Regions from separate parts of the Pseudoalteromonas sp. S8-8 genome, predicted to be linked through region 2. Evidence: riboswitches for the same ligand, from Rfam matches in the RefSeq annotation. Region 2 holds a riboswitch; the other holds the start of a gene.
What was found. A riboswitch is a leader RNA that binds a small molecule or an ion and turns the genes downstream of it on or off. The one in region 2 is predicted to bind lysine.
Positions count from the first base shown of each region.

Region 1: another riboswitch for lysine. It lies ahead of lysC (lysine-sensitive aspartokinase 3); the one in region 2 lies ahead of dapA (4-hydroxy-tetrahydrodipicolinate synthase).

Region 1 is NZ_AUTR01000039.1:93,037-115,455, reverse strand. It holds gene L659_RS0113365 (cation:proton antiporter) at 1-183, opposite strand, end outside; gene L659_RS0113360 (hypothetical protein) at 477-884, opposite strand; gene L659_RS0113355 (phosphoribosyltransferase-like protein) at 1,144-4,353, shown strand; gene sbcB (exodeoxyribonuclease I) at 4,599-6,044, shown strand; gene L659_RS0113345 (NAD(P)-dependent oxidoreductase) at 6,530-7,411, opposite strand; gene L659_RS0113340 (glutathione peroxidase) at 7,533-8,105, shown strand; gene L659_RS0113335 (2-hydroxyacid dehydrogenase) at 8,204-9,184, shown strand; gene L659_RS0113330 (sodium-dependent transporter) at 9,280-10,602, opposite strand; gene L659_RS0113325 (4'-phosphopantetheinyl transferase family protein) at 10,744-11,502, shown strand; gene lysC (lysine-sensitive aspartokinase 3) at 11,588-12,991, opposite strand; lysine riboswitch at 13,067-13,239, opposite strand; gene nhaD (sodium:proton antiporter NhaD) at 13,341-14,588, opposite strand; gene L659_RS0113310 (hypothetical protein) at 14,811-16,082, shown strand; gene L659_RS0113305 (condensin complex protein MksE) at 16,086-16,634, shown strand; gene L659_RS0113300 (hypothetical protein) at 16,631-19,408, shown strand; gene L659_RS0113295 (DUF4136 domain-containing protein) at 19,517-20,068, shown strand; gene L659_RS0113290 (peptide-methionine (S)-S-oxide reductase) at 20,655-21,143, opposite strand; gene L659_RS0113285 (TonB-dependent receptor plug domain-containing protein) at 21,331-22,419, shown strand, end outside.
Region 2 is NZ_AUTR01000011.1:60,432-68,909, reverse strand. It holds partial or broken gene L659_RS01000000122885 (protein adenylyltransferase SelO) at 1-416, opposite strand, end outside; gene L659_RS0102935 (DNA-3-methyladenine glycosylase I) at 428-1,123, opposite strand; lysine riboswitch at 1,316-1,515, shown strand; gene dapA (4-hydroxy-tetrahydrodipicolinate synthase) at 1,706-2,590, shown strand; gene L659_RS0102925 (2,3,4,5-tetrahydropyridine-2,6-dicarboxylate N-succinyltransferase) at 2,606-3,346, shown strand; gene L659_RS0102920 (PLP-dependent decarboxylase) at 3,346-4,551, shown strand; gene L659_RS0102915 (succinylglutamate desuccinylase/aspartoacylase family protein) at 4,557-5,678, shown strand; gene L659_RS0102910 (phospholipase A) at 5,894-6,928, shown strand; gene L659_RS0102905 (bifunctional GNAT family N-acetyltransferase/hotdog fold thioesterase) at 7,001-7,894, opposite strand; gene L659_RS0102895 (spermidine synthase) at 8,142-8,478, shown strand, end outside.

The DNA of each region.
Region 1 (22,419 bases), on a different contig from region 2:
AAGATCATCAAACCCTAAAAAGCCCAAAAATATAGCGCCGATAGATAAAAGCATCGAAATAACCATAACGCCAATGGTTGTTGGCAAGCCAATAAAGCGATGGTTTACATAGGTGAGTAACGCGGTAATTGATAAAAATATCGCACTTATTTCAAGTACGCTTAGGCTGGTTCCTGGTGCCATGGTTTAAATCTCAATATTTATTTAATGATGCCTTACTCAAAATAAGCAAAGCAGAAGGGTTATTATTTTTTATACGGTTATCTCGCATTATATTCGCGTAGCCTAAACAAGCATACCCAAAATATTAATTATAAATACACACCCTACTCTATTAACGTATTTAAGGTATTAACTTACGCGTTAAATAAAACAAAAAAAACCATGTTAGGAATTAACCTAACATGGGTTTTTTTACTCTCGCTATTTTATAACATGATTTTGGTAAGCACTTTATAAAAGCATTTATAAAATACTTATAAAGAAAGATCTTCTTTAGCGCGAGTTAAATTGTGCGATACCATTGTACTTGTAGACATTTGGTTTGCTTCGTATAAATCAGCAAGGCCTGCAGTGTCGTTATTCGCTTTTAAACGTGCAACACCACGGTTGCTTAATGCAAACGATGTAAGTTGGCGTACTTTAAATTTAGGGCCATCTGCGTCTTTTAAAAGTGCGATTGCTTTAGTACAAATTGCTTCAGCCTCAGCGTAATTTTTTGACTTAACATTCAGTGCGCAGCTATTAAATGATTGCTCAAGTGGCTGTGGCGCTGTTGCAGTTTCAATAACCATTAATTTGTAATCACTTTGCTCAGCCATTGCAGCAGCTGAACATGTAAGTAGTGAGCTAAGAGCGATAGTTTTGATAAGAGTAAGTTTCATGGTCGTAGTCCTGTTGGTTAAGCCGTGCTTGTTGCCGACAACTGAACTTTAGAGAATTAACACAAAACCGACAAACGATTAAAACAAACCTAATAAGTGAATAAATCTAACCTATAGACTTTAGTCTAACAATAAATAAAAGTCCGTATCTATACTAAATTTAGTAAACAATTGAATCTAAATAAGAAATAATATATGGTCATCGATTGTAGTTGTATTAAATAAAAAGAACTGAGTGACATTTAAAAGGGATATTAAATTGAATGACTTTGAGGCTACACTAGCTGTAGAAAGAATAATAAATAGCATAACCGCAACGTCAACTGATGATAGTTTAAAACTAGCAAGACTAGGCGTCAGATCTATACTGCAAGAATACTCCGCAGTTAATTTAGACACATCTCTGACATTAGTTGAAACAATTCAAGAGATTTCAGACAATGGTGCAAGTGCTAGTTTAAGACATATATCTATTTTAATTTTAAGGTTAACAGCTGTCCCACATTTTTTTCCAAAACAAACGAGTGGGAATAATGCAGACGCTAAAATTATATCTTTGATAGAACCAAAATTATCCGATTTTTACAAACGTTTTGACATAAATAGACAAGATCAGACCTATCTCAAGTTGGATAAATTATATGAAGTCCATGATTTCTGCTGTGAAAAACTAAAATGCTTATTAAATGTTCATGCGAAAATAGAAACCATATCCGCTGAAAAGCAATTAATATTAAAAGCTCTTGGTGATAACACTGTAAAATCTTATTTCGCTTCTTATGATTACTCTAGAATTAGAGCATCAGTAGAAGCGGTATTAACTCAAGTTCTGGAGTTCTCAAAAACTAATAACAACAATTTCACACGGCGTTTGAAAGACTTAAGAGATCTGATTTCAGATGAAATTCAATATTGTGATTTGTATCCTACAATTATTACAATAAATTATTTTAGACCTTTTTTATGTTCAATTGATGAAATTATACAAAGTGAAGCTGAAAAAGCTTATGAGCAATTTAAATGTGAAATTAATAGTAGAAAAGGAAATGAATTCACATTAGATAAAAAATACCCACTTCACAAAGTAAATGAGGAAATAAGGCTCGTAATTCCAGTCCACAATGTTGGACCTGGAATGGCAGATAGAGTCATTGCCCATATAAGCTGCACTAATGCAGAATTAATAAATGAAGAGATAGATCTTGGAAGTGTTTCCATGGGAGATTTTGTTATTCCACTTTCTTTTTTATTAACTGAACCTCAAAAGGAAATATTTTTCGAAATATTAATCACTTGGAATGTGATTGGTCAGTCATCAGAAGAAATGTATACATTGACTGTAAGAGTAGGTTCTCAATCGTCTAATATTGATTGGCAAACGATCAGAGACATCAGTCCATATAATTTAGATATTGCTATGGGTAATGATTTTTACGGTAGAAAAGATAAAATTGCTCGCCTATTTTCACTAATTGCTGCAGGTAAAATGCAATCTAGTTATATAACAGGTCAACGCCGAGTTGGTAAAAGCTCATTAGCTAAGGCATATGAAGAAGAAATTATAAAATCACATAATGATTGTTTTGTTCTAAATATTGAATGCGGGGATTTTAAATACCCATCTGCAGTCGAAACTGTAAATGCTTTAGGTCATGAAATTGAGGAGTTCTTATCTCAACATTTACCCATTGAGGCGAAATGGGAAGCGAAAGAAATGAATGGATCTTTAGCCCCTATATCTAGATTAGTTACCCAGTTAGAAAGATTTGCCCCTAAAAAGCGGTTTTTAATAATTATCGATGAATTTGATGAAATTAACCAAGATTTATATCGATACAGTGAGATAGCTGAAACATTTTTCTTAAATTTACGTGCAATAAGTAGGAAAAGAAATATTTGTTTTTGCCTCATTGGCGCAGAAAGGATGTCATTTGTTATGTCATCACAAGGTGAAAAACTAAATAAGTTTACACGAGAGCCAATTGATAAATTTAATCAAGAAACTGAATGGCAAGATTATGAAGCTCTAATTAAAGCTAATATTGGAGAAAGTATTACTTGGCTAGACAATGCCATTAGAAGAATTTATTACTATTCTAATGGTCATCCATATTTTACAAAACAAATATGCTCAAAAGTATTTGATAATGCGGTGATCTCTAAAGACTCTGAAATATCTGACGCGGAAGTGGAAACAGCGATTCTAAAACTTATTCCTGAGTTAGATGTGAATGCTTTTCAACACTTCTGGCGAGATGGTATTTCTAGTGATTTAGATGAAATTGAGATCATTACAATTAAACGATGTAGGGTACTGGTAGGATACGCAAGAGCGAAAAGATTAAACTTAGATGCTAATGTAGAGCATATTAAGAGCCAAGTGTATTCTGGACAAATCCAAGAAGCGGAGATTTTACCCATTTTAAGCGATTTTTGCCGTCGCGGAATTATGGAAGAATTAAATAGTGAATATAAAATAATAATACCTCTTTTTGAGCGATGGCTTGTTAACCATGGATTTAATAGCTTAATCGCTGATAAATTAGGTGACGAATTAGCAGAAAGAAGACAAATAGAAGAAGATGATGCTTATATTCAGGATGAAGAAATTCATAGTCTATTAGATTTATGGCCTGATTACAGAGGAATTAAATTCTCTAATCACATAATTAGAGACTGGCTTTCACAAGTGCCTAGTCACATACATCAAAGGCTCTTATTTAAGTTACTTAAACATACCAGGTTCTATAAAGAATCTGAAATAAGAAGTTCATTGAAAGATCTACACAATAAAGTCCGTAGGAAGCTAGACGTCGTAGTCCAAAAAAGTAAGTCCCAGCGCAGAAAAGATATATGGATTACTTACGTAGATGGTGCTGGTAAAAGTGGCTCTCAATTCGCAGCCTGTTATGCAGAAGAGAATTTAATTAGCTCTACATGTGTTAAAGACATTACTGAAATTGATCATATTTTACAAAAAAAATTAGCCGTTCCAGAGGAAATATCAACAATATTAATTGTTGATGATTTTATAGGTAGTGGAACAAGCTTATCTGAAAATATCAAAAGTTTTTATCAAAGGAATGGCTCAGTGTTGCATGACGCTAATACTACTATTCTCCTTGGTGTTGTATGTGCAACAACCAAAGGGGAAGATAAAGTACGTAAAGTATTAACAGATCTAGATGAAAATTCTGACCTAATCGTATGTGAAACAATCTCTAACACACACTATGCTTTTAATGAACATAATACAATTTGGGAAAATAATGAAGAGATGCTCCAAGCCAAAGAGCTTTGCATGAGATTAGGCAGCGAAATAGATAAACAACGACCTTTAGGATATGAAGAACAAGGCTTATTAGTTGTATTTTCTAGAAACTGCCCTAACAACTCTTTACCCGTTTTGCATTCATCAGGAAGAGGTAACAATCAGTGGAAACCATTATTTGAAAGAGTAAAACATTAGTTTCCAGTTAATAAACATAGAAATAATTCTGCAATAAATAAACGAGCAATTGTATTGATAAATTGCTCTGATTAACTGTAAAGTTAAAAAATTGACTTTACAGTTAATCAGCCTCCAATAACACATCATTTATCTCCCAAACCTATAAACTCCCTCGCCCATATGCCATAATCTAAATAATTCATTATTTTAGTAACTTGGCGCGCATTTAGGCGATTTTAAGTTAACTACTCAGGGTTTTCAGCATGGCATATCAAGAGCAAAATCAAGCAACAATCTATTGGCACGACTACGAGACTTGGGGGGCGAGCCCTCAAAAGGATAAGCCGAGCCAATTTGCGGGTATTCGTACCGATCTTGATTTAAATATAATTGGCGAGCCGCTTATTGAATATTGTAAGCCGCAAGCGGATTACTTACCTCACCCTGAGGCATGTTTAATTACGGGTATTACGCCACAAGTGGCGATGAAAAAAGGCTTAGTTGAAGCTGAGTTTATAGCAAAAATTCATGCTGAGTTTAGTGTGCCAAACACCTGTGTTGCCGGTTACAACAGCATTCGGTTTGATGACGAAGTAAGCCGTTATAGCTTTTACCGTAATTTTTACGACCCATACGAGCGCGAATATAAAAATAATAATAGTCGCTGGGATATTATTGATTTAGTACGTGCTTGTTATGCGCTGCGCCCTGAAGGCATTGAATGGCCGTTAAAAGAAGACGGAAGCCCAAGCTTTAAGCTAGAGCATTTAACGGTAGCCAATGGTATTGAACACGCCGCTGCGCATGACGCACTAAGCGATGTAACCGCCACTATTGCATTGGCTAAACTAATAAAAGAAAAACAGCCAAAGCTATATAACTTCTTTTTTGGGCTGCGTAATAAAAAAGCCCTTGCTGAATTGGTTGATGTATTTAACATGACGCCGCTGGTGCATACCACATCGCGCATACCTGCAACACAAGGCTGTACAAGCTGGGTTGCACCAATGAGCTTTCATCCGGTTAATAAAAACGCGGTTATTTGTTTTGATTTAACCCAAAATCCGCAAGTACTCATTGATTTAAACGTAGAAGAGTTACGCAAACGTTTATACACCAAACGTGTAGATTTAGCCGAGGACGATTTACCTGTTGGCTTAAAACTAGTGCATTTAAACAAGTGCCCTATTTTAGCCCCAGCTAAAACGTTATTACCTGAAAATGCCGCCCGCCTTGGGATTGATCGCGAGCAGTGCTTAGCTAACTTAGCTATTTTAAAAGCCAATACCGACCTTCGCGATAAAGTAACGGAAGTGTTTAACGAGCAAGGTGATTACAGCGCAACAACTAACGTTGACTACTTACTTTACGATGGGTTTACAAGCCATGCTGATAAAGCTAAATTTGCGATTATTCGTGATGCAAAACCAGATGAATTGGCTGGGTTGAAGTTAGACTTTGAAGATAAAAAGTTTAATACGTTGTTGTTTAGATACCGCGCCCGTAACTGGCCTGAAACGCTAAACCAGCAAGAGCTTGATCAATGGCGCCAGTATTGCCAAAACAAGCTAATGCACGGCGAAGATCAACCATCGATTAACGCGCAAGATTTTATGATCACCCTTGAAAACCTAGCGCATGAACATGACGACAGCGAAAAAAATCTTACAATTTTAAAGGCGCTGTATAACTACGCACAAAGCATGTAATTTTGTTTGTATAACGCATTAAAAACGCGACGCTTTAGCAATAAAGCGTCGCGTTTTTGTTTATAAATATCTGTACCACTTCAAACAAAGCAAAATCTATTTCACAAAGAGAAGCGAATGAGGAGTAAATGAGAAGACATAAAAACAATAATTTTTTAGATCTATTACTTCCTCTAAAAGCGCAGCGCCTCTAAACCTCTTTGTGAGCCCGTCACGCAAGCAAGCTTCGCGTCTACAAGTAAAATTCATATCGACACTTTGGGGTAAACGTTGAGCTTGCTCACGTGAAAAGCACAGCTTTTAATTACTTAAATAAAAATCTATTTCACAAAGAGAAGCGAATGAGGAGTAAATGAGAAGACATAAAAAACAATCTTTTTTAGATCTATTACTTCCTCTAAAAGCGCAGCGCCTCATAACCTCTTTGTGAATAAATTACTTTACGGGCTTTGCCCGTCACGCAAGCAAGCTTCGCGTCTACAGCGTTACTTTTTATGCAGCGCTTCAATGCGTGCTAGTAAGCTTGAGGTGTCGTATCTGCCACCGCCGAGTGCTTGTACATCGGCGTAATATTGATCGACCGTTGCGGTCATTGGTAAAGTAGCGCCGTTGTTTTTAGCTTCATCGAGTGCAATACCTAAATCTTTGCGCATCCAATCTACGGCAAAGCCAAACTCATATTCACCTGCCCACATTGTTTTGTAGCGGTTTTCCATTTGCCACGAACCGGCTGCACCTTTAGAAATGGTTTCTATAACTTTTTCACCATCAAGCCCAGCTTGCTTGGCAAAATGTAAGCCTTCGGCTAAACCTTGCACTACACCAGCAATACAAATTTGATTAACCATTTTACAAAGTTGTCCCGAGCCAACGCCGCCTAACAATTGGCTAAAACGACTAAACGCCGCCATAACTGGCTGCACTTTAGCAAATACAGCTTCACTACCACCCGCCATAACCGTTAATACGCCGTTTTCGGCGCCAGCTTGTCCGCCCGATACAGGCGCATCTATAAAGTCGATATTTTGCAGAGCCGCTTTTGCAGCCACTTCACGTGCTACTTCGGCAGAGGTTGTGGTGTGATCAACCAAAACAGTGTGCGGTAACATACCCGCTAACACGCCGTCGTCGCCATACACTACTGAGCGTAAATCGTCATCGTTACCAACACACATAAATACGATGTCGGCATTGTTGGCAGCTTCGCGCGGGGTGGGTGCAAGGCTTCCTGAATGTTCTGCAGTCCACGCTTGTGCTTTAGCTTGAGTACGGTTATACACGCATACGCTGTATCCTGCTTTTGCTAAATGCCCCGCCATTGGGTAACCCATTACGCCTAAACCTATAAATGCGACTTTCATTGACATAAAAATGACCTATTAAACTGATAACTTAGAAACTAGACCTCGATTATGTCAACCGGTCGATAAAAAAGCGAATGAAAGTCTTTATAAAATTTCCTTAGCGGGAAAGGTAAGTAGGTAACCTATGGATAGTATTTATCAATTTAATGCACCACTTTTTAACAGCGAAAATTTTCCTCTTAGCCAGTTACAGGGCAAAACCGTCCTTATTGTTAATACAGCGAGTAAGTGTAATTTTTCGGTGCAATTAAACGCACTCGAAAAGCTCTATCAGCAATACAAAAGCAATGGTTTTACTGTGCTTGCGTTTCCATGTAACCAGTTTGGCCAAAATGAGCCACTTGATAATTTAGCCATTAAAGACTTTTACCAAGATCAATTTAATACCTCATTTGAGGTATTTGGTAAGCTAATGGTAAATGGGCCAGAAACACATCCATTGTTTAATTATTTAAAATCGCATACGCGAGGTATTTCGCAAAATCGTGCAATTAAGTGGAATTTCACTAAGTTTTTAATTAACTCACAAGGGCAACTTGTTGCACGCTATGCACCACGTACTAAGCCCGAAACACTTAAACAAGTAATAGAAAGCAACCTACTGCAAGCCGCAAAGTTAAGCGCTGCTAGAGGTGGTAAAAAAGTATCGTCAAAAATACCTTTGTTTACCTCAAGTAAGGCTCCGCTTAAGGCTTAATTTAAATCAATAAAATGCGCGTTACTAAAGCACAGGTTTATAAAGTAGTTTATTGTATTAGTAATAAATAATACTCCTTAAGCGTCGAGGCTATTACCATGAACATTGCTTTTTTTAGTACTCAAAAGTACGAACTGCCTTTTTTTGAACAAAGTACACGCGATCACCGTGATATAAAAATAACGTATTTTGAGCAAGCCCTGAGCGAACAAACGGCTATTTTAGCAAACGGGTTTGATGCCATATGTGTATTTGTTAACGACACCGTAAACACCACGGTTATTGAACAACTGGCAAGCCAAGGCATAAATACTATTTTGCTGCGTTGTGCAGGATTTAATAACGTTGATTTACCTGCAGCAAAAGCACATAAAATTAAAGTATTACGTGTTCCTGCTTACAGCCCTGAGGCCGTAGCCGAGCATTGTATTGCACTTATGCTAACGCTTAGCCGTAAAACCCATAAAGCGTATAACCGCGTACGCGAAGACAATTTTGATTTAAACGGATTACTAGGCTTTAACTTGCACAATAAAACCGTGGGTATTGTAGGTTGCGGTAAAATTGGCCTTGCGCTGTGCAACATTTTAAATGGCTTTGGCGCTAAAGTATTAGTGTGCGACCCATACGCACAACCTGGCAATTATACAATTACCGATATAGACACCTTACTTAGCCAAAGCGATGTGATTTCTTTGCATTGCCCTTTAACGGAGCAAACTCATCATTTAATAAATGACGAGGCATTTAACAAAATGAAAACCGGCGTTATGCTTATTAACACCTCTCGCGGGGCACTGCTTAACAGCAAAGCGTGCATTAATGCACTTAAAACTAAAAAATTAGGGTACTTAGGGCTCGACGTTTACGAGCAAGAGTCGGAGCTGTTTTTTAAAAACCACAGCGACGAAATAAATCAAGACGATATATTTTCGCGCTTAGTGAGCTTTAAAAATGTTTTAGTAACAGGCCATCAGGGCTTTTTTACCCAAGAAGCACTCACCGAAATAGCAAACACAACCCTACTTAACGCGCTTGAAGTAAATGAAGGTAGGCCTCTGACTAATGAGGTTTTATAAAGTTCTTGGCTATACCTAAATTTTAGGCACAAAAAAAGCGAAGTACGTTTTAAACTCACTTCGCTTTATTAATTTATTTTAGGGCTTAGATAAAATTAACCAAAGGCAACGTTTGCAAATACCAAGGTCATTAATATTGGGCAAACAAAACGAATATACTGAGCAAACCAGTAATGTACGCCTGTTGTTGCTTGATGTAATTTATTACCACGCTGCCACATCCACCCTACTGTAATAAAGTAAAATAAACCCATAAGCGGTAATTGGTATTGAGTAAATAGCATAATAACTAAGCCAAATAACCAATCAAAATTTAGTATAATTGCGCTTGCACACACAAGTACAACGCCGCTAACGGCCCAGGTTGCTTTGGTGCGGCTAACGTTGTGGTTTTCGACTAAAAACGCTACCGGAATTTCAGTCGTCGATATTGTTGACGTAACCGATGCAATAGACATTAATACAAAAAACAATAAACCAACTAATAAGCCAATTTCGCCCATGGTGCTAAATAGCTCAGGTAAAATAGCAAAAATAAGTTGCCCTTCGCCAATCAGTTTACCGCCACTAAATACCTCTACACCGTTGTGCTGCGCCACATAAATAGCAGGAATAATAAGTAAGCCCGCTAAAAATGCGACACTGGTATCGAGTAAAGCAACACCTGCGGTGAGCTTTGGTAAATTAGCATCTGGCTGTAAATACGAGCCGTAAATCATCATACAACCCACACCTAGTGAGAGCGAAAAGAACGCTTGCCCCATTGCAGCAATAATTAAATTAGGGTCGAGTATTTGGCTAAAATCAGGAATTAAATACGCGGCAAAGCCTTCGCTTGCTCCATCGAGTGTTGCAATGTAGGCAATTAAACCAACTAGCAGCACAAGTAACAGTGGCATTAAACGGCGCGACCAGGTTTCGATTCCCGATTTAACCCCTTTTAAAATAATACTGGCTGTTAAAATAAGCATAAGCGGCGTAAATACAAAATTACGCAGCACTGAGTCGCTATGTAAAAATTCGCTTGCGCCTGTGAAACCTAAAAAGGTTGTTATGGGTTCAATAGCGTACGAAAGCATCCATCCTGCCACTATTGAATAAAAACTTAGCATAACAACTGCGCCCGCAAGGCCTATGTAACCTGCTGCTGCGCCTACTTTACGGCTAGTGTTTTGCCATGCATCGCCCAATGCTTTTACAGGGTTAGCTTGTGCTTTGTGACCTAAATAAAGTTCTGTATACAGCGCAGGAAGCGCAAGTAAAAATATAACAATAAAGTAAACCAGTAAAAATGCACCGCCACCATGGTTGGCCGCTTGCGTAGGAAAACCCCAAATATTACCCAAACCCACTGCTGCGCCAGCAGCGGCTAAAACAAAACCAAGTCGGCTTTGAAACCCATCACGCACTTGTGCCATACATCTACAAATCTGTTATTATTTTGATTATTGTGAATTAAACCATATTTCATGCCAGCTGAGTAATAAAATTGTACCCAGCCTTTGTTAGTGGCGTTAACCGCTCACAATATCAGCGACTTCTTTTGCTTTAGGGCTTTTATGACTGAACACTATTTTAAAAATGCCTTGAGTATTACTTCAACTCAATTGGCAAACTTGTCTTTAGCGAGTAACAGTATTTTATTATTTAATGCTAAAACACTTGAGCTTAGTGACTTTAATTTGCCCGATTGCTTAAGCCCATTTGAATTAACTATTATAAACCGCCGTAAAAGCCCGCCAGCTAAGCAAGAGTATTTAGCTACGCGGTTATTGTTAAAACACCTTATTAAAGTAACGCAGCCGCAACATGCGCACGTAGCCCTTAATAAAATGAGTACCGAATTTGACGAGGCAAGCTCAAAGCTGCAAATACATGTGAGTGGTGATGTTATTAATACCTGTATTTCGCACTCGCATGGTTTAGTTGGGGTCGCGCTAAATCTTGATAAAAGTGAGTTTGGTTTTGATATTGAAAAAGTAAGCCTAAAGCGCCCGTTTGAAAAGCTCGCTAAGCATTTTTACCATAATGATGAAATTACACTTATCACCAAGCCCACTAATACCGAAGCCCAAGCAGATACGTTTTTTAGAATTTGGACATTAAAAGAGTCACTTGCTAAAGCCACCAGCCGCCCTATTGCAAAATTACTTAGCCCTAATGTGTTTGACGAATTACATAGTGCAAAGCTGAGTGCTAGCAGTAATAACGTTACTGTAGTTGATAGTAGTAACAGCAATGTTTGTTTTGATGTGAGTGTGGTGCATAAAAAAAGCATCGACTGGCGATGCTTTTTATTAAATGACTTTGTTAAGTAACTTTATTAAGTGACTTTACTAGTTAATTTTACTAGGTAACTTTACTAGGTAACTTTACTAGGTGATTTTCCTGAATAACGATTACTTACGCAGCAAAATCATTTTCTAATAAACGGCTATGAATAGACTGTACTATGTTATCTGACTCAGTTTGCTCTACTAAAAAGCACAAGTTGTGCTTACTTGCACCGTGACAAATTAATCGAATGTTAAAGTCTTTTAGTACACTCATTAAGTTCATTTCGTGTTGGCGTAATTGAATCTCAGAGCCAATAAGTGCCACCAGTGTTAGGTTGTTTTCTACCGAAACATGGCAAAACTCTGCAAGCTTATCTAGGCATTCTTGATCAAGCTCTGGACGCGAGGCGTTTTGCGCGTTATCAAGGGTTATAGCTACGCTAATTTCTGATGTGGTTACCAAATCTACCGATATATTGTATTCACTTAATAGTGTAAATACGCGTGCTAAAAAGCCGCTTGCTAGGAGCATTTCTGGGCTTTTAAGCGTAAGCAATATTTGGTTTTTACGTTGCGTTACTGCGCGTATACCTGGTTGCTGCGATTTTTCGCGCTCAATCCATGTACCGCCACGCTCTGGCTCGCGGCTAGAGCCTACAAATACATTAATGTGGCTACGGCTCGCTGGTAAAATAGTTGCTGGGTGCAATACTTTTGCGCCAAAGGTTGCCATTTCAGCGGCTTCGTCAAAACTTAAACGTGCAATTGGCGTCGCTTTTGCGCACAAACGCGGGTCGGTGCTAAAAATACCCACTACGTCGGTCCAAATATGCACGCTTTTAGCGTTAATTGCTTCAGCTAATAATGCAGCGCTATAGTCAGAACCACCACGTCCAAGCGTTGTGGTTTGGCCGTATTCGTCACTGCCAATAAAGCCCTGAGTCACAATTACTTGAGCGTCTAATAACGGGATTAAATGTTCTTTAGCAGCTTGCGCTGTGGCTGCAACATTAGGCGTTGCTTTACCAAATTGGCTGTCGGTTTTAAGCACCTTGCGCACATCAAAGCGATCGGCGTTTAAACCTTGTAAACGCAGTACCTGAGCAAACAAATACGACGATAAACGCTCACCAAAGCTAAGTAGCTCGTCGTGTTGCTGATCGGTTGTTAGTGGCTCTTGAGCCAATGTTTGAAATGCTTTTAGGGTTTCGTTAAAGCCAACCGCTAAATCGGCATCTAGCGATAACTCATCTAAAATAGTTTGTTGAATAGCAAGCACGCCGTTTATATGCTCTTGGCGCTCACTTGAGGTAATACTTGGTTTGCACAGTGCAACTAAGTGGTTAGTTACGCCGGCACTAGCGCTCACGGCAACAATACGTACGCTTTTATCTGCAACAATAATTTCGCTACAGCGACTCATCGCTTCAAAGTTGGCAACACTGGTTCCGCCAAATTTGGCAACGATGTAATCTGATTTTGCGCTTAACTCTGTTTGAGGCACTGTTTGTGGCGCTGATTGGGTAGTCATTTAGTCTCCTTTCGCGATATCCAAATCGCAATAAAACAAGAAGAACTTGGCAAAGGAATGCTTGAAGATAAGTCCACTGCCAGAAGCTCTCCACCTATATTGGTGACAGTTTTGAGGATTCAGCCCCATAAACCGAAAAATAATGACGACGTACCATTATTTTCCTCGGCGAGTACTTCCCTCCTTAATGATCATCGGCTTTCGTCGCCTAACATTAAGTACCTAAGTATCGCACCTCTTCTGAATGCTTTATTAACCAGTGGCTAATAAAACAAAACCCCACTAAGTAGCGGGGCTTTGAAAGTTATCGTTTAGACGTCTAGCTGTCAAGCATTTAATAATTTATGAGTTAAATAAAACTGCCCATGTAATACGAGCCCGCATATCCAACCGTGTAACAAATTAATAAATGCAGCGATAAACGCAAGTAACTCATAAAGGTAAGCGCTTTAACTTTACTCATGGCAATAATGCCCGCAGCAGACCCAATGATAAGCATTGAACCGCCCACGCCCGTTGCATAAGTAAACGACAACCAGTGTTGTTGGCTCATTACTATATCGGCTTTTAATAATGCAGCGGTAAGCGGTACGTTATCGACCCCTGCTGATAATATGCCCATTAAGTAGTTTGCGTACTCAGGTGCCATTACCGTGTATAGGTCGGTAAATTTACTCAACATACCAATTTCTTTAAGTGCGCCTACAAGTAAAAGTACACCTACAAAAAACAATAATGTGTCGTATTCTATATCGCGAACAAAATCGATTATGTCTTTGTTAATGTCTTTTTTGCGCATTAAAAATTGCGCGACTAAAAACATCACTGATAAGCCAAACAAGAAGGTTAATAAAGGCGGTACGCTGTAAACTACACTCAGCATAAGTGTGCTCACTACGGTAGATAAAAATATAACGGCGATGGTAATGTCGGTTTTTTCAATGCGGGTTTTACCTGCACCAGCAAACTCAACACGCCCTTTCATACCGATAGACAGTAACGCAGCTAGCAGCATAACGCTTGCAAGAGCTGGCGCTATAAGTAGTAATAAATGAGCAATGGTTACTTTGCCATCTAAAAATATCATTAGTGTGGTTACGTCACCTGTTATTAGCGATACCCCACCTGAGTTAACACCAAATACAATAAGCGTGGCGTATTTAATGAGCTTTTTAGGTTCAAGTTTTAACGACATAACAACCGCAAGCGATATAAGCGTAGCTGTTACGTTGTCTGAAATCGACGAAAACAAAAATGCAAAACCACCCACCAAAAACATGAGCTTTTTTTCGCTAATACTTTTTGGCATAACACGATGCACAATATTTTCTATAAACCCCTTTGAATTTAAATACGCTACAAAGGTCATTGCAGCCATTAAAAACAGCCATAATGAGGCAATTTCTAAAATATTTTCATTTAAAAGGTGTTGAATCGTATCGGGGCTTTGCCCGTGTAGAGGGTATATAAAAAGAAGAATCCAGCAAAGCGTACCAAAAAACAGCGTGGTTTTAGCTTTATTGACATGGATTATATCTTCTATAACGATCAGTAAAAATGCAATCGCTATCAGGGTTAGAATAATCGAGGAAACCATGGTAGTTAAACAACCTTTGATATAGTTTTAAAGAACACACAAATAACATTCCATTTCATGTGCCTATTTTCGGCGCGAATTTTAGCACTGCCTCTATGCAAAAACTATTATTAAATGGTCTTAAAAACGAATACTATATACAGACAAGGTTAATTAAAAATACGTAATAATGAGTCTTCTAAAAGAACTCAATAATAAAATACTAGGATGTTGTAACCTCTTATGATCCCAGCTAAAAAGCTGCTAAACACCATAACCGAACATTGGGGTGTATTAGAGCTATTATTTAAACGTTTTAAAATGGCTGACTTTAGCCTAAAAGACGTACAAAACGCGATTAAGCAAAAGCAGCCTACGTGGTCAAACGAACGCATTTATAAAGAAACAAATCGCTTGTTAAACCAAGATATTTTAATTCCACTGGCTAAATCTTCTCAGCTTGAAATAAATCGTGCCATTGCCGATTTTGCTACGTTTTTACTGCAAGAAGAGCATTTAGGCTTAGCGCAAGAAATTAGCGTATTAGTCGACGACCTCGCACGTTTAGGTAACCGCCTAGATAACGCTGGCGAAATAGAAGACTTTGACGATTTACGCCGCTACAGCCGCATTATGGATGATCGGGTGCGTAAAATAATGAAGCTATACGCACACAACGAAAACGCTATTTTAAATATTGTTGAACAAGCTAAATCTAATAATGCGGTGCAATCGCTGCAAAAGCGTTATAAAGCGGTAATAGAAGCGTTTGACGAATACATAGAGCCAATGCTTGAAATGGTTGATATTCGCGGTGAATTTCATGCATGTTTTACCCTCATTGAAGAGCAAATAAGTAAGCAAATACTGCACATTGAGCGCTCAGGTAAAGCGTACAACGACAAACGCATGCTGGAGCAATTACGTACCCGTATACTCGAAATGCATTTAGTGGGTCGAGAAAGCTTACGTAAAAGTGCCGACATGCTTATGCCGCTACGCGAAGAGTTACGCCGTAATAACTTAATTACTCGCCAAGCAGCCAAAGTACTTGGGCTTGTGCGCAAAAATGGCGTAGACAACATGCTAAGTGCTGTACAGCCACATTTTGTGAGCGACGCGCAGCGATATTCGCTTGGTCAGCAACGCCATATTGTGGCTTACATGGCAAGCTTGGTTGAATTTGAACACGAAGAGTACCAATTGCCCGATCAACAAGACGTGCCTGCATTTGTTACGCCTAATATTCCTGACTACAACGATGTTAAAATCAGCTTTGCTAAGCGCTTTAATAAAAAACGCAAAAAGCCGCAGCCCTTGCTGCAATTTTTAGACGAAAGCTACCCAAATCTCGATGCCGACGAAATGCTATTTTTGTATCAAAAATTAGTCAGCGACAGCGATATTAAAATAATTCAAAGCGATGAAAAAGCCCGCGTAAAAATTGCCGGTCAGCACTTTTCTTTATATCCATTTAATTCAGAGCCTCAGCCAGATTCAAAGGCAGGTAAATAAACCATGACACACATAAACTTAGACGAGCTAACCCATCTACAAGCCATAAATAAAAAATTAGTAGCGGGTTATCACATTTGCGAGCAAGACAACGTAATGTGGCAAGAGCTTGACCAACACATAGAAGACTACACCGCCCTATTTACCGCCCTAGGTAACGATTTAAAACGCGACAGCCGTGGCTTTTATTACTTTGGTAGCGACGAAAGCACACCCAATATGGGCAAAATATCTCGCGCTATCGCACTCACCATTTACATTTTAATTGAGCACTACGCCAATACGGGTAAAGATCCAATGCGCGCATTGTTTGACGACGTAAACGATTTAGAGCTTATGCAAACGCTGGTACAAATTAACAAACATTTGTTTGATCAGCTTGAGATATTTTCAGGATCTGATTTGCGCAAAGACGTATACCTGCGCATGGTACGCTTAGGTTTAGCCCGTGAAGTAGAAAGCGGCTTTATGCTACAAGCGCCAATTCACCGCTACATAGATGCACTCATGGAAGTAAACGAAGAAACCTACATTACAGAGGACGAGGAATGAAAAATCTATACGGACTAAGTAAACTCGCCCTACTTAACACCGCAGGCTATGCAAAATGTGTGATCCCGCTTGATAAAAGCAGCTCTATTTGCGCGCCCAATAACACAGGTAAAAGCTCGGTTATTAACGCCCTGCAGTTCCCGCTTATTAACGATTTACGCTTAACAGAATGGGACGGACACGATTTAGATGAAACCCGAAAGTTTTATTTTTCATCCGATCAGTCGTACATTTTACTAGAAGCTAACTTGCCTCATGGCTCGGTAGTTATTGGCGTGGCAGGGCTTGGTAAAATTGCCGGTTACGCGCATCAGTACTTTTGTTACCAAGGAAAGCTTGATTTAGAGCAGTACACGCAAGGTAAAACTATTATTAAATTTACCAAGCTGTTCAACCATTTAAAATCGCTTAACTACAACCCTATTGAGTTAAAAGCACAAGAGCTAAACGCGCTATTGACTGGCGGCGCAACGCCTTTTGACGGCGACATAAACTTAAAAATGATCCCGCTAAATAATGTGCAAGACTCTTCTATTTATAAAGAAATATTTAGACGTATTCTTAACTTACACAAATTAGGCGCAAGCGACGTAAAACGCTTTATGCTACGCGTGTTTGAACGCCATATGTCGAACTCTAAGGTCGACTTTTATGAAGTATGGCGTCGCTCGTTTGATAAAGTAAACCGCTCAAAACGCGAACTAAAAGCCCTTGAGTCAATGCAAGAGCCAATAGCCGCGCTTGAATCAATGCTTGAAAACCAAACCGTGCTTAAAGGTAAATTAGCGGCGTATGCACCTAAAATTGACCAAGCACTGATTGATTTTGATACCTATCAAGAGTCGCAACTTAATGAGCTGGGTATAGCGCTTGAAGATATAGAGCACGAAAAACACGAGTTTGAGCAAAAGCAAAGCCTATACGTACAACAATCGCGCGACATAGAGCGCCGACAAACTCAAATTGAGCAGTGGTTTTTAGATTACGATGCGCTTAAAAGCGAGTTTGAACTGGTAAATAAAGCCACCCTTAAAACCAGCCTGACTCAATTAAAACAAGATTACGAGTCGCTTTCACACTCTATAACCAGCGCACAAGGGCAAAGCCTACATACGCTTGACTATCGCATTAGCGAAACACAAAAACAAATTAAGAGCTTAAAGCTGCAACTTAAAAACCTTGAGTTTAATTTGTTTACCCGCATGCGCGAAGACCTCTCGTTAAAAGAAGTAGAGGAAATATCGCGCATTTTAAACCCCGATATTCTCTCGTTTGCAACCACCACTAATGGCGATATAACCATTGATGATGAAGACGCGTTTGGTGAGTTTTTATCGCTACTTAGCGAAAACGTTAAAGGCGGCGTATTAACGCTGCCAGGTGCGAGCATTAAGCTTAAAAAGCTCTCGCCTGTGCAAATGCAAAGCGGCGAAAACAAAGAGCAATTAACCGCTCAGCTCAGTGCACTTGAGCATTCACTTAAAGAATTTAAACAACAACGCGACGTTGCTGCAAACGTTGCCGACAAGCAAAAAGAAAAAGACGCGTTATACGATGAGCTTATGAGCGCTGAGAGCGCGCTAAAGCGCTTAGAGCAGTTTGATATAATGCAGCAGTCGGTTGAAGCGCAAGCCATGCTAAAAGAGCAATTATTAGCTGAGCGCGAACAAGTTGACGACTACCTGCAAGATATTCAAAAAAATAGTGGCTCAATTGCCGATCGCCGCTCGTTAATTAAATCGAAACAAGAGCAAATTAATCGCCAAACTGAGCGCTTACGCCAAGTTAAAAGCGAGCGAATTGACCACACGCTTGATTTATACAGCGGCAAAGTGACCCCGTACATGATTGATATTACGGTCGACTTTGATAACTTAAGCGATCTTGTTCATCACTTTAATAAAGACTGCCAAGAGCTGCGTAATTTTGACATAAACGTACGCAACACCTATTTACATGTATATAACGCGGGTATTACTAAATTCGACAACGAAAACGACGAATATACTAAATACCAAAAGCTAATAAGCGCCTTTCATAATATTGATAACGAACGCGATGCGGTTGAACGCCAAGCACGCGTTGCGCTCACCGAAGTGGCTGCAACTATTAAAGGCTTACGAGAAGATTTAGACCGACTTCGCCGCGAAATGAACAGCTTTAATAAAGGCATAAGCCAGCACCGTATTTCAAACCTGCAAGCGTTTAAAATTAACGTCATACCGCGCAAAATGCTGGTTGATAGTATAGATACCATTATCAGCACGTCGCATCAGTTTGAGCAAGGTGACACGCTTGATTTACTTAGCCAAGAACCGTACAGCGAAAGCGCGGTAAACGAAGCGAAAGATCACTTAATTAAACTCGCCTCAGATAAAGCGGGCTTAACACTTACCGATTTATTTGATATTCGATTTGAAGTGATTAACCGCGCAGGTGAAACAGAGCACTTTGAAAAAATAGATTCGGCGGGCTCAAACGGCACACGAATTACTATTAAGTTATTGTGTGGCATGTTGTTTATTCGTTACTTATTGAGTGACCAGGAACAAAACCTATACCGTATACCTATTTATATAGATGAAGCGGCCGACATTGACCCACAAAATCAAAAAGCAATTATAGAAACCGCACTAAGCTTTGGTTTTGTGCCTATATTTGCCTCAGTTAAGCCACAAATAAGTTGTGACTACATTGTGCCTATTCGTTCAGTAAAAGACGGTGCACAAAACTGGGTAGACGAAAAAGACTGGATTGAAGTTGAACACAATTAATTGGCCGTTAAGGCAAACCAACTAAACTAAAATATAGGACGTTTAAATAATACACATTTAAACTATGTGTGTTATTTTAAATTAATGCATTTTATTGGAGCAAACGTAATGAAAAATATACTTATTGTTGCAGCGCTAGCACTTCTTACAGCCTGTACACAAACCCCAGATTGGGATTACGATAAATCAGCTAACTTTAGTAATTTTAAAACATTTGCTTGGGTAGAAAACGCCAGCCTAACTAAAGACACAAATAACTATCAAATTAATGGCCTAATGGAAAAGCGTGTTCGCACTGCCGTTAATGCAGAATTGAGCCAAACACTAGGTATGAGTTTAGTTGATGCAGCGCAAGCTGATGTACTTGTTAACTATCATGCATCGGTAGATAAAGAGCTTGAAGTAGACAACTTCAATATAAACTACCGCCCGCATTGGGGTTATTGGGGTACTGGTTTTCAACGCGATACAACTGCGCGTGAATACGAAGTGGGTACACTGATTATTGATATTGTGGATCGTGAATCAAACCAGCTAGTATGGCGCGGCGCAAAAGAAGGTCGATTAAAGAAAAATCAATCGCCAGAAAAGCGTGAAGCATCAATTAATAAAACAGTGAGCGAAATTTTAAGTAACTTCCCGCCGCAAAAGCAGCAGTAAGTTAAAATTAGCTATAATTAAGTTTTAAAAGAGCTCACAGTACGTGAGCTTTTTTGTGGGTGTGTATTTTTGGAACTTTTAAAATAAAGTTATTACGAGCTGCGCCCGTCACGTCAGCAAGCTGCACGTCTACAAAATAAACACCGGATTAAACTTTACCTGTAGGCGCTAAGCTTGCTTGCGCGAGAAGCGATAGCTTCTAATCACTTACCTTTACCTAACGCTATATTCAACCTTAAATTACGAGCTGCGCTCGTCACGTCAGCAAGCTGCACGCCTACAAAAAACACCGCGTCAAACTTTACCCGTAGGCGCTAAGCTTGCTTACGCGAGAAGCGATAGCTTCTAATCACTTACCTTTACCTAACGCTATATTCAACCTTAAATTACGAGCTGCGCTCGTCACGTCAGCAAGCTGCACGTCTACAAAACAAACACCGGATTAAACTTTACCTGTAGGCGCTAAGCTTGCTTGCGCGAGAAGCGATAGCTTCTAATTACTTTATAGCGCTATATTCCATCTTAAATTACGAGCTGCGCTCGTCACGTCAGCAAGCTGCACGTCTACAAAAACACCGCGTTAAATTTACGATTTATACTTATGCAGTAACTCAAGCGGTATATGACAGTAATCATCAGGATGATTAGTTAAACGGTCTTGATGCTCAGGATCGCTTGGCACGTAGTTAGTTAGCAGCTCGACCCCTACCACAATTTTATCGGCATCACTTCGCTGGCTTATATAATTGCTAGCGACCTTTAAATGATCTTGGCTTTTGCTATAAATGGCAGTGCGATATTTAGGGCCTACGTCATCCCCTTGTTTGTTAACGCTATACGGATCAATAATCTCAAAAAAGAAGCCAAACAGCTCGTTTAAGCTAACCGCTTTTGTACTAAATATTACTTTTACACACTCAGCATAACCGTCGTATTCGCCTTGTGTATTATCATTTGTTCCATTAGCCCGTCCTGCTTCAGTACTTATTACACCAGGTAAGTGCTTTAAAAACTCTTGCACACCCCACAGGCAGCCACCTGCAAAGTAAATAGTATCTTGCTGTTTTATATTCATAATAAATGTGACCAAATTTGTTAGATGCATTAACTTTGCAAATGATTATCAAATGCAGTTTTTAATGAATTAATGTACAATCGCGCCAAAATCGCAGTTGTTTAATTGAATTATTTTATCACGCCTTAAAAGTGTGTTCTGAATTTAATTGTTACCGTAATTGCATATAAAAAATGAGACACACAACATGAAATGGTCACCGCACTTTATACTCCCTGCACTGCTATGCAGCGCGAGCAGTTTTGCCTACGGCGAAGCTGTAACTGATAAAACTGAGGCATCACCGGCAATCGAAAAAATAACGGTTGAGGCATCACCCACTGCAAACACATTACCTGTAGGTACATTTGACTCTCCAGTATCTAATTTAGAGTATGACCCACGTGTTGATTTACAATCACGTAATATGGCTGAAGCGCAAGCCGATGTGACTATACGCGGTGGTATTTTTGAAAATACCGGCTTTAGAGTTGGTAGTGCTACTTTACTTGACCCACAGTCTGGTCATTACTTTGCTGAAATTCCTATTGCACCGCAAATGCTTACCGGCCCTTATATTTTAACAGGCGCAGACAATGCACTTAATGGTGCTAATAGCTCTGTAGGCACTGTATCGTTTGGCTGGAAACCAATTAGCACGGGCGGCAGTGTATCGGTAGGTACTGGCACAAACGATTTTAACTTACAAAGCTTACATGCAGCTGTAAGTATGCCCCTTGAAGGCGCAAAGGATTGGAAGCTTGGTTTTGAAGGTGAGATTTCTCACTCACAAAGCGATGGCACTATTGATAACGGCGATCACGACTTTACGCGTGCATCGGGTCGCGTTCAATTAGCTGGCGCTGATTCTCAAACAGATTTGTTTTTTGGCTCACAAGATAAGTTTTTTGGTTGGCCAAATTTGTACACTCCATTTGGCGTTAACGAAACAGAAGAGCTAGAAACCCGCTTATTAATGCTAAACCATAAGCAAAATTATGCGCAGGATAGTAACTTTGAAGTGTCGGCTTATTACCGCACACACGACGATCATTATATTTACTCTCGCGAAAATCCAAGCGCTTTTGAAGCGTTTCACAAAAGTGAAGTTAAGTCGTTAGCGCTATCGGGGCATCATGCTCAAAGCGATGTATTTGCTGTAAATTATTCAGCACAGTTTATTGACGACTCAATTGAATCTACCACGCTTGAAAACAACTTTACCTCTCGTAAGTATTATAAATTAAGCGTATTGCCTGAATACAAAATGGCGCTTGAGGATAATAAACAACTTACA
Region 2 (8,478 bases):
TTAATGCCTAGTGCATGCATTGCCTCGCTCATTACGTATTCACGAATAGCAGGACCAAGAGCACAACGCCCATCTCCCCCTCTTGAGTAAGGAGTAGCACCAGAGCCTTTTAATTGAATATCCCACAACTGGTTTTTATCATCATTAATAGCGCCCAGTAAATGCGCTCGCCCATCGCCTAAACGTGGTGAAAAATGTCCAAATTGGTGCCCAGAGTAACCAAGTGCTACTGCAGGAATCGCCTGTTTTTCGTTACCGCTAAAAGTGCTAGCACGCAAATCAGCTGCAACGTTAATATTAAACTCTTTTGCTAAGCTCTCGTTCCACAGTAATAACTGAGGAAAGGCAACACTTGCAGGGAAATCTTCTATCGCAAAGTTTTCCGTAATGTCTGTGTATCTTGGCACTAATTTCATGGTAATTCCTATTATTGCTGACTTATACCAACACGGTTGTCACCAACGCCATAAGCAACAATTAAACTTAACTCTTGCATACTTAAGCCGCTTTGCTTTTGCATTTCATTAAAAAAAGCTTGGGCAGCACTCAGTGATTTTTTAGTTTGTAAGCCGCCGTCTATAATTTTATGAGCACGTAAGTAATTCTCTACATCGCGTGATAGTAAAAAAGTATCTTTACCAAGTGCTCGTAGCGCATAAGGTCCTGTATTTCCGCCTAAACGCGAACCATGTTTTTTTAAATACGCCCATAAACCAATAATATCGTCTGCTGGCCAATTAGCGACAAACTGGCTAAAACTGCCATGTTCCCCTGCTATTTCGTGGATCATGTAAGCATTTTCGGTAATTGTTTTTACTTTTTTATAGTTACGAACGATTCGCTCATCCGTTGCTTTTTGTTCCAGCATATCAGGTGGCATCATTAATAACTTATCAACGCTAAAATCCCAAAAAACCTCTCTAAAGCCTGGCCACTTATTATTAATGACTGACCAATAAAAGCCGCTTTGAAATACTTTTCGAGTAAATTCCTCAAGCCAATCGTCGTCACTTAACGTGCTTAGTTGTTTTTTAGATAGCGGTTTTGCAAGTAATAACTTAAGCATTTTTTCGGAGCCTTTTCGCTCTACCGCTCGCTTATAAATATCGCTAAATTTTTCCATACTAATTAAATACCTCACTACTTATATTGCTAGTGTACGAGAAAAGCACCCAATACGTAACCACTCCCATTATGGATGAATGAATATGCATTTAGTCGCTTGACACCTAGACGGCTAAAATGCTTTAATCGCCGTAATTACCCTATTTAAATTGCACAGGTTTGTAAGTTTTTACTCTACAAACAGGTGTAAAGGGCTAGAAGAGGTGCGTTATTCAGGTAGCGTATGTTAGGAGCGCAAACTCCAGTGAGCATACGTGAGGGGAATTAACGCCGAGAAGTAACCACTTTTGCGAGGTGTTTATTTCGGGCGACTAGGTTGAACCCTAGCGACTGTCACCAATAGCTGCTTATAAAAGCAGCTTATTAGTTTGGTGGAGAGCTTCTGGTCTTAAATATTAAGGCCGTGCGCCCTATTATTTTAAGCCCATTCGCTCTTCGAATTATTAGTTCGAACGACGTTAATGCGGCTCCTTCCATAAAGCTTTTTAACTCTTCGAATAATACCAATTGCATTAAATTAGTTATCGCTAAAATGATCACGTTTTTAATAAAGTTGGTACAAATTATAAGTTCGTGAGAGATGATCAACAACTTCAATTTAAACGACTACTCATTGTGGACCGCGCTCGTAACGCCATTTGATCAACACGGCGATGTTGACTACAACACGTTAACTAAACTGGTTAGCAATCAAGAAGCAGCGCATAACGGTATTTTACTACTTGGCAGCACGGGCGAAGGTTTAGCACTAACGCTAAAAGAGCAACAAGCCATTGTTGAACACGTATGCCAGCTAAAACCAGCAGTACCACTCATGGTTGCTGTGGGCGGTAGTAACTTAAAGCAACAAATTGAGTGGGTTAACTACTGTAATACACTCCCAATTCATAGCTTTTTACTTGGCTCACCGCTTTATGCAAAGCCTGGCGCTATAGGTCAAACTCATTGGTTTGAAAGCCTACTTAATGCAAGTGTTCACCCGTGTATGCTTTATAACGTACCGGGTCGAAGTGCTGTTAGCATTCCAACGGCAACAATTCAAAACTTACAAAATAATAAAAATTTATGGGCGTTAAAAGAAGCGAGCGGCAGCATTGCTCAGTTTGAAGCTTATCGCCAAGCTGCACCTAATTTAGCTATTTTTAGTGGCGACGATGCGCTAATGCCTTATTTTGCTCAAGCTGGCGCAAAAGGTTTGGTGTCGGTAGCTGCAAATGCATGGCCCGCACAAACTCACGAGTTTGTTAAACGCAGCTTAAGTGGTCAACACCCTAATTTATTTGCCCAGTGGTCAAGCGCTATTAATAGCCTATTTGCTGTTGCAAACCCTATTCCCGTAAAGGTATTGATGCATTTGCAAGGTCGCTTAAGCAGCCCGCAACTTCGTCCACCTTTAACACACCTTGAGTTAACTCAAACCGATTGCATCACAACTGCAAACAACACCATTTTATCTTGGCATTAAATACAGGTTTTTATAATGAGCTGGTTAGAACTATTAAATAATTTAGAATCGGGCGCAGTACGCGCAGCATCACAAAACGAAAGCGGCCAATGGCAAGCTAATGTAGAAGTAAAACAAGGCATTTTGGATGCCTTCAAAAATGGCACTAATACTGAGTTTGCAGGTGGTTTTGTTGATAAACATAACTTAGCTCCGCAAGAATTTAGTACTGACGATGGCGTTCGTATGGTACCAGGTGGCTCTAGTGTTCGCCGTGGTGCTTATGTGGCTAAAGGCACGATTATTATGCCACCAGCGTATGTAAACATCGGTGCATATATCGACGAAGGCACAATGGTAGATAGCCACGCATTAGTTGGCTCGTGTGCACAAGTAGGTAAAAACGTACATTTAAGTGCTGCAGTTCAGCTTGGTGGTGTACTTGAGCCAATCGGTGCAAGCCCAGTAGTTGTAGAAGACGACGCCTTTATTGGCGCTGGCTGTATTATTGTTGAAGGCGTAGTTATTAAAAAAGGTGCAGTACTTGCCCCAGGCGTGCGTTTATCAGCAACTATTCCGGTATACGACTGCGTAAACGAGCGCCAACTAGATAAAGGCGAGCCAATCCCAGAATACGCGATTGTAATACCAGGCTCTCGCCCTGCGTCAAACGAGTGGGCGCGCGAGCAAGGCCTAAGCATGTCGTGTGCGTTAATTGTTAAATACCGCGACGAAAAAAGTGATGCATCGTTATTGCTTGAAGAGGTTTTACGATAATGAGCTTTTTGAGCACGCCTATCAAAACCGCTGTAAATACGATTACACAACAACTTGATACACCTTTTTTTGTTTACGACCTAGATCAACTAAACGCGCATCTTGCACGTTTAGTTGCGCAAACCGATGTAAAACTGTGGTACGCGGTAAAAGCAAATCCACTGTCTAAAATTATTCAAAGCTTAGACAGCGCTGGCTTTAATTTTGACGTAGCAAGTAAAGGTGAGCTTGAGCAAGTGCTAGCACAAGGTATTAGCTCACAGCGCGTGCTCAACACAGGGCCTGCAAAAAGCCCTAAACAAATTAAACACTTTATTGAGCGCGGAGTACGTATATTCGTAGCCGAAAGCCTCAATCAAGTACGTTGGTTAAACCAACAAGCGCAGCTGCAAAATACGCAGTTACAAGTATTACTGCGAGTGCAATTACGCTGGCCTGAGGGTGAAAAAAACCCACTGGGCGGCGACAGCCTTACGCCGTTTGGTTTGGGTTGTGATGAGTGGCAAGCACTCAATGTAACCGACTACCCTGCACTTAAGTTTGACGGCTTACATATTTTTCAGTGGGGAAACATGCTTAGCACACAAAAGCTAAGCGAATTGTGGTCACAAATGATTGCACCACTTAGTCAACTTGCCGGCGATTTAAATATTAGCCTTAAAATTCTCGATTTAGGTGGCGGTTTAGGTATTCCTTATACACAAAATGAAGCAACACTTGATTGGGATGACTTAATTGCTGCGCTCGCTAAAATTAAAAATGATGCGGGTGTAGAAGAGCTATGGATGGAACTTGGCCGCTATGCCGTTGGCGAATGCGGTCATTACGCAAACCCAGTAATAGAGCGCAAACAAAACTATAATCAACAGCAAGTCATTTTAAGCGGCGGTATAAATCACTTATTACGCCCTGCTGTTACCAGCCAAGACTTTCCTGCTGCATTACTGCGTGAATCCAGTGCTAAAACTCAAGCGGTCACTTTATACGGCCCACTTTGTACAGCGCTTGATTGCTTGGGTGAACATAACCTGCCAAGCGATTTAAATGAGCGCGACTGGCTAGTGTTTAGCCAATGCGGTGCTTACGGCTTTACCGAAAGTATGCCGTATTTTTTATGCCACGAGCTCGCCGCTGAGTACACATTGCAAAACGGTGAACTTACCTGTGTTCGCCAAGCCGAAAATGCCAGCCACTACTTAAGGTAATAAGCATGAGTAATACAACACACATCAGCCAAGAGAACATTGTAGTAGGGGAAGTTGCAAACGGCTTACCGCTTACAATTCCGGTGTATCGTTTAAAAGGCGATGGCACAGGGCCTAGTGTTTATGTTCAGGCCAATATGCATGGCGCTGAAGTGCAAGGTAACGCAGTTATTTTTCAGCTACTTGAGCAATTAAAACACCTAAACCTTAATGGCGATATTACATTAGTACCTTATGCTAACCCAATTGGTTGTAATCAAAAATCTGGCGAGTTTACCCTTGGCAGGTTCGATCCGATTACGGGCACTAATTGGAATCGCATGTATCACTACAATAAAAATTTAGTGGCACAGTTTGCACAAAATCATACTCAGTATGATGACGCCACATTAAAAAGTAACTTCAAACAGGCGCTTATTGAAGAAGTAGACAACAAACTTAACGGCCCTGCTTATTTACTTAATACGGGTAAACGCATTGCGCTTAACCTACAAAAGCTTGCTCATCAAGCTGATATAGTACTCGATTTACACACAGGTCCTATTTCAAGCAAACATTTGTACTGCCCAACCTATGCAACCGACAGCGCACGTTACTTTAATATTGAACATGTACTGCTTATTCCTAGTGATTTTGACGGTGCAATGGATGAAGCTAACTTTTGCCCATGGTGGCATTTAAGTGATGCACTTAGTGGGCAAGGTCGCGAATTATCAATACCTGTAGAAGCATTTACTGTAGAGCTAGGCAGCCAAGAAAAAATAGACTTAAAAGAAGCACTAAACGATGCTAACAGCATTTTAAGTTACTTAAATCACAAAGGCGTACTGCAAAACGCGCCGCATACGCCAGCTAATATCACTCGCTATGCATGTAATTTAAATGACTACTTTGCTTATTACGCCCCTATTGGCGGCATGGTTGAATACATAGCCCCGCTTGGCGGACACATTAAAGCCGGTGAGCCTATTGCCAATATTTTGCGAATGGAGCGCTACTTAAGCGAGCAACCACTGCAAACACTTACTCTCGATTGCGATGCAATTGCCATTTTGCACTTTGCCTCAGCGAGTGTTAACCAAGGCACCGAGCTTTATAAGTTTTTTACTAACGTATTTGAGCTTTAGCTCACCCTTCTCATTGCGTGAGAGCGCATTAACCAAAATAGTTAATGTGCATTAAAAAAGCGGCTTAGGCCGCTTTTTTTCTGATCTATATTTACTTTGTATACGTAGTGAACTTGTTATAAATACAAATTCAGTAAAAGTTCACCGTTACATATGTAAAAAGACGTTATAATTAAATTAACGCATACAACAACCCAAACTCACAAGGAATTACAATGAGCTGGCGCCACTGGATCACACTTTCTGCCTTAATAAGTACAGCTACCTTCGCACAAGAAGAAGTTGCTACAAATGAGCAAGACAACGACATCGAACTTGTAAAGCAGTGTATTTTAAATGAGGTAATTGGCGGAGATGGTAAACAAACATTAGACGATCTTCGTAAAAAGTGTTCAGCTCTTGAAGAAAACAAACAACTTACCGCGCTTGATAAACGCCAAGCTCGTGAAGAAGTTGGTAAAAAAAATAGAAATGTAATTACTCCACATAAGCGTAACTATATTTTACCTCTTTCGTACGTATCACACCCAAACGATCGCCCATTTGATGGCTTTGATGCACTAACCGACGATAACGACGGTGAACCGCTCGACAACTTAGAAGCAAAATACCAGCTATCGATAAAAGTGCCTCTTTACGATGATTTTTCGGATAAAGACCAAGCCATATTTTTTGGCTTTACACTGCAATCATATTGGCAGATTTATAACTCAGAAATTTCTTCTCCATTTCGTGAAACCAACTACGAACCAGAGATATTTTGGATAAATTACCTCGACCCAGAAAACGTATTATGGGGCGACGAAATGGCAATCGCATTAGGTATTTCGCATCAATCAAATGGTCGAAGCCAACCAAACTCACGTTCGTGGAACCGTATTTATGCAGACTTTATCTGGGAAAACAGAGGCTTTGTTTTTAGCTTTAAACCTTGGTACCGAATAGCTGAGGACGAAAAAGAAGATATTTTAGAAGCCAATGGCGACGACAACCCAGACATATATAAATACATGGGTTACTTTGAGTTTAGCGGCGCGTATCGTTTTCATGACCATGAATTTAGCTTTATGACACGTAACAACTTAAATTCAGATAATCGTGGTGCAATTCAACTCGACTGGTCGTTTCCTTTATGGGGCCGCGTTCGTGGTTATGCACAATACTTTAACGGTTATGGCGAAAGCTTAATTGATTACAATGCGGATGTAGAACGTATTGGTGTAGGTATATTATTAACCGATCTGCTGTAATACTTCCCTAAGTTTTACGCACAAAAAAGCCAAGCATCGCTTGGCTTTTTTGTGTTTTGAACAGCTAAACAGTTATTTTTTTACTACAAACTGCCCTTCAAATTCTGCAACCACGTTATCACCATCGTAAATAGTTACAGGCACTACGTAACTTGCTTTACCATCGGTTTCTAAATCGCTTAACTTGCCCTTACAGGTTTGTATATCAACACAACCACGTGGGTCGGTAGTAAGCGGCTTTAAGTACTTAATGTTAGCATCGGCTAATACAATATTACCCTCAAGCCCAGCTTCTTTAAGTGCTAAGTACGTAGCGCCCCAACCTGTTAGCGTGGCCAAGCTATAAATAGAGCCTGCAAACATGGTGTTATGTAGGTTTAAGTTAGCGTCTAGGTCGGCGCTGGTTGTAAATTGCCAATCGGTATAGCTTTCTACCTTAATACCCATCGCGTCACTAATTGGAATAGACTCACGCCACGTATTTTGTAGTACTTGCGTCCAATTTGGATGACGGAACCAGCCTGGCTCACACGGTTTTTGCTTTACCATTTTAAAGTGTTGTACATCGCCATACGCTAAGTGCGCTTTTTCTTTTAATTCGTAACCGTGGCGTTTATAAAACTCAAGCGCACGTTCGCGTGCAAACAAAACCAGTTCATCGGCATTTTGTGTCCATGCTATTTTTTCAAGCTCATGAAGCAAACGACTACCAATATGCTGATTACGGTTCCCCTCTGCAACTGCCATGTAGCGCACTTGTGCTTGCTCATGACTGTTAAAGTGCAAACGTGCTACACCTAGCACTTCGCCTTCTTTATTTTTTATAAAGCGGTGCTCAGAGTCTTGTTCCATATCGTCTTGTTCAGAGCCTCGAGGCTCGCCCCAAGGCGCGCGTAATACCTGCCAACGCAATTGGTAATACGCTTGCCAATCTTCGCTACTTTGTGGGGTGCTTACCTGAAACATACATACTCCTGTTGTTATATAAGCCGTAAATAAAAGTCAAAAGAAGGCTACGGCGCTATACTAATAGTATTGGTTATCTACCAAGCTAAAAAAATAAAATAATTAAATTGATTGGCATTATTATGGCAAATACCATACTCCATCTTAAAAAAACTGCAAATACGACTTTGGTGATGGCTGTAAAATAACGTAAAAAAATAATGGCAAAGGCCATTGCGCTTTAACGTTGCTAGTTTATGCTGAGGATATGACTGAAAAAATCAATTATATAAATTCACTGACGGGTTTGCTGAGCGATCAATTTATTGAAAATAGCCACAGCATTGGTCAGTTAATCTATTGGCATAAATGCAGTGGCGATCACATTCAAGTACGTGAGCACGAGCAGTTACGCTGGTTACTTATTAACGACACTCTTCAATCTGTTATTGATTCAAATAGCCCGGATTCATTACTTTTTCCACACTTATTGTACCTAGATAAGCACTGGCAGACTCTTAAGCCGCCACAAAAAGTGTTAGAACTCGGCCTTGGCGGCGGTGCAATTCGTAATTATTTACAACACAAATACCCTAAAGCACAAA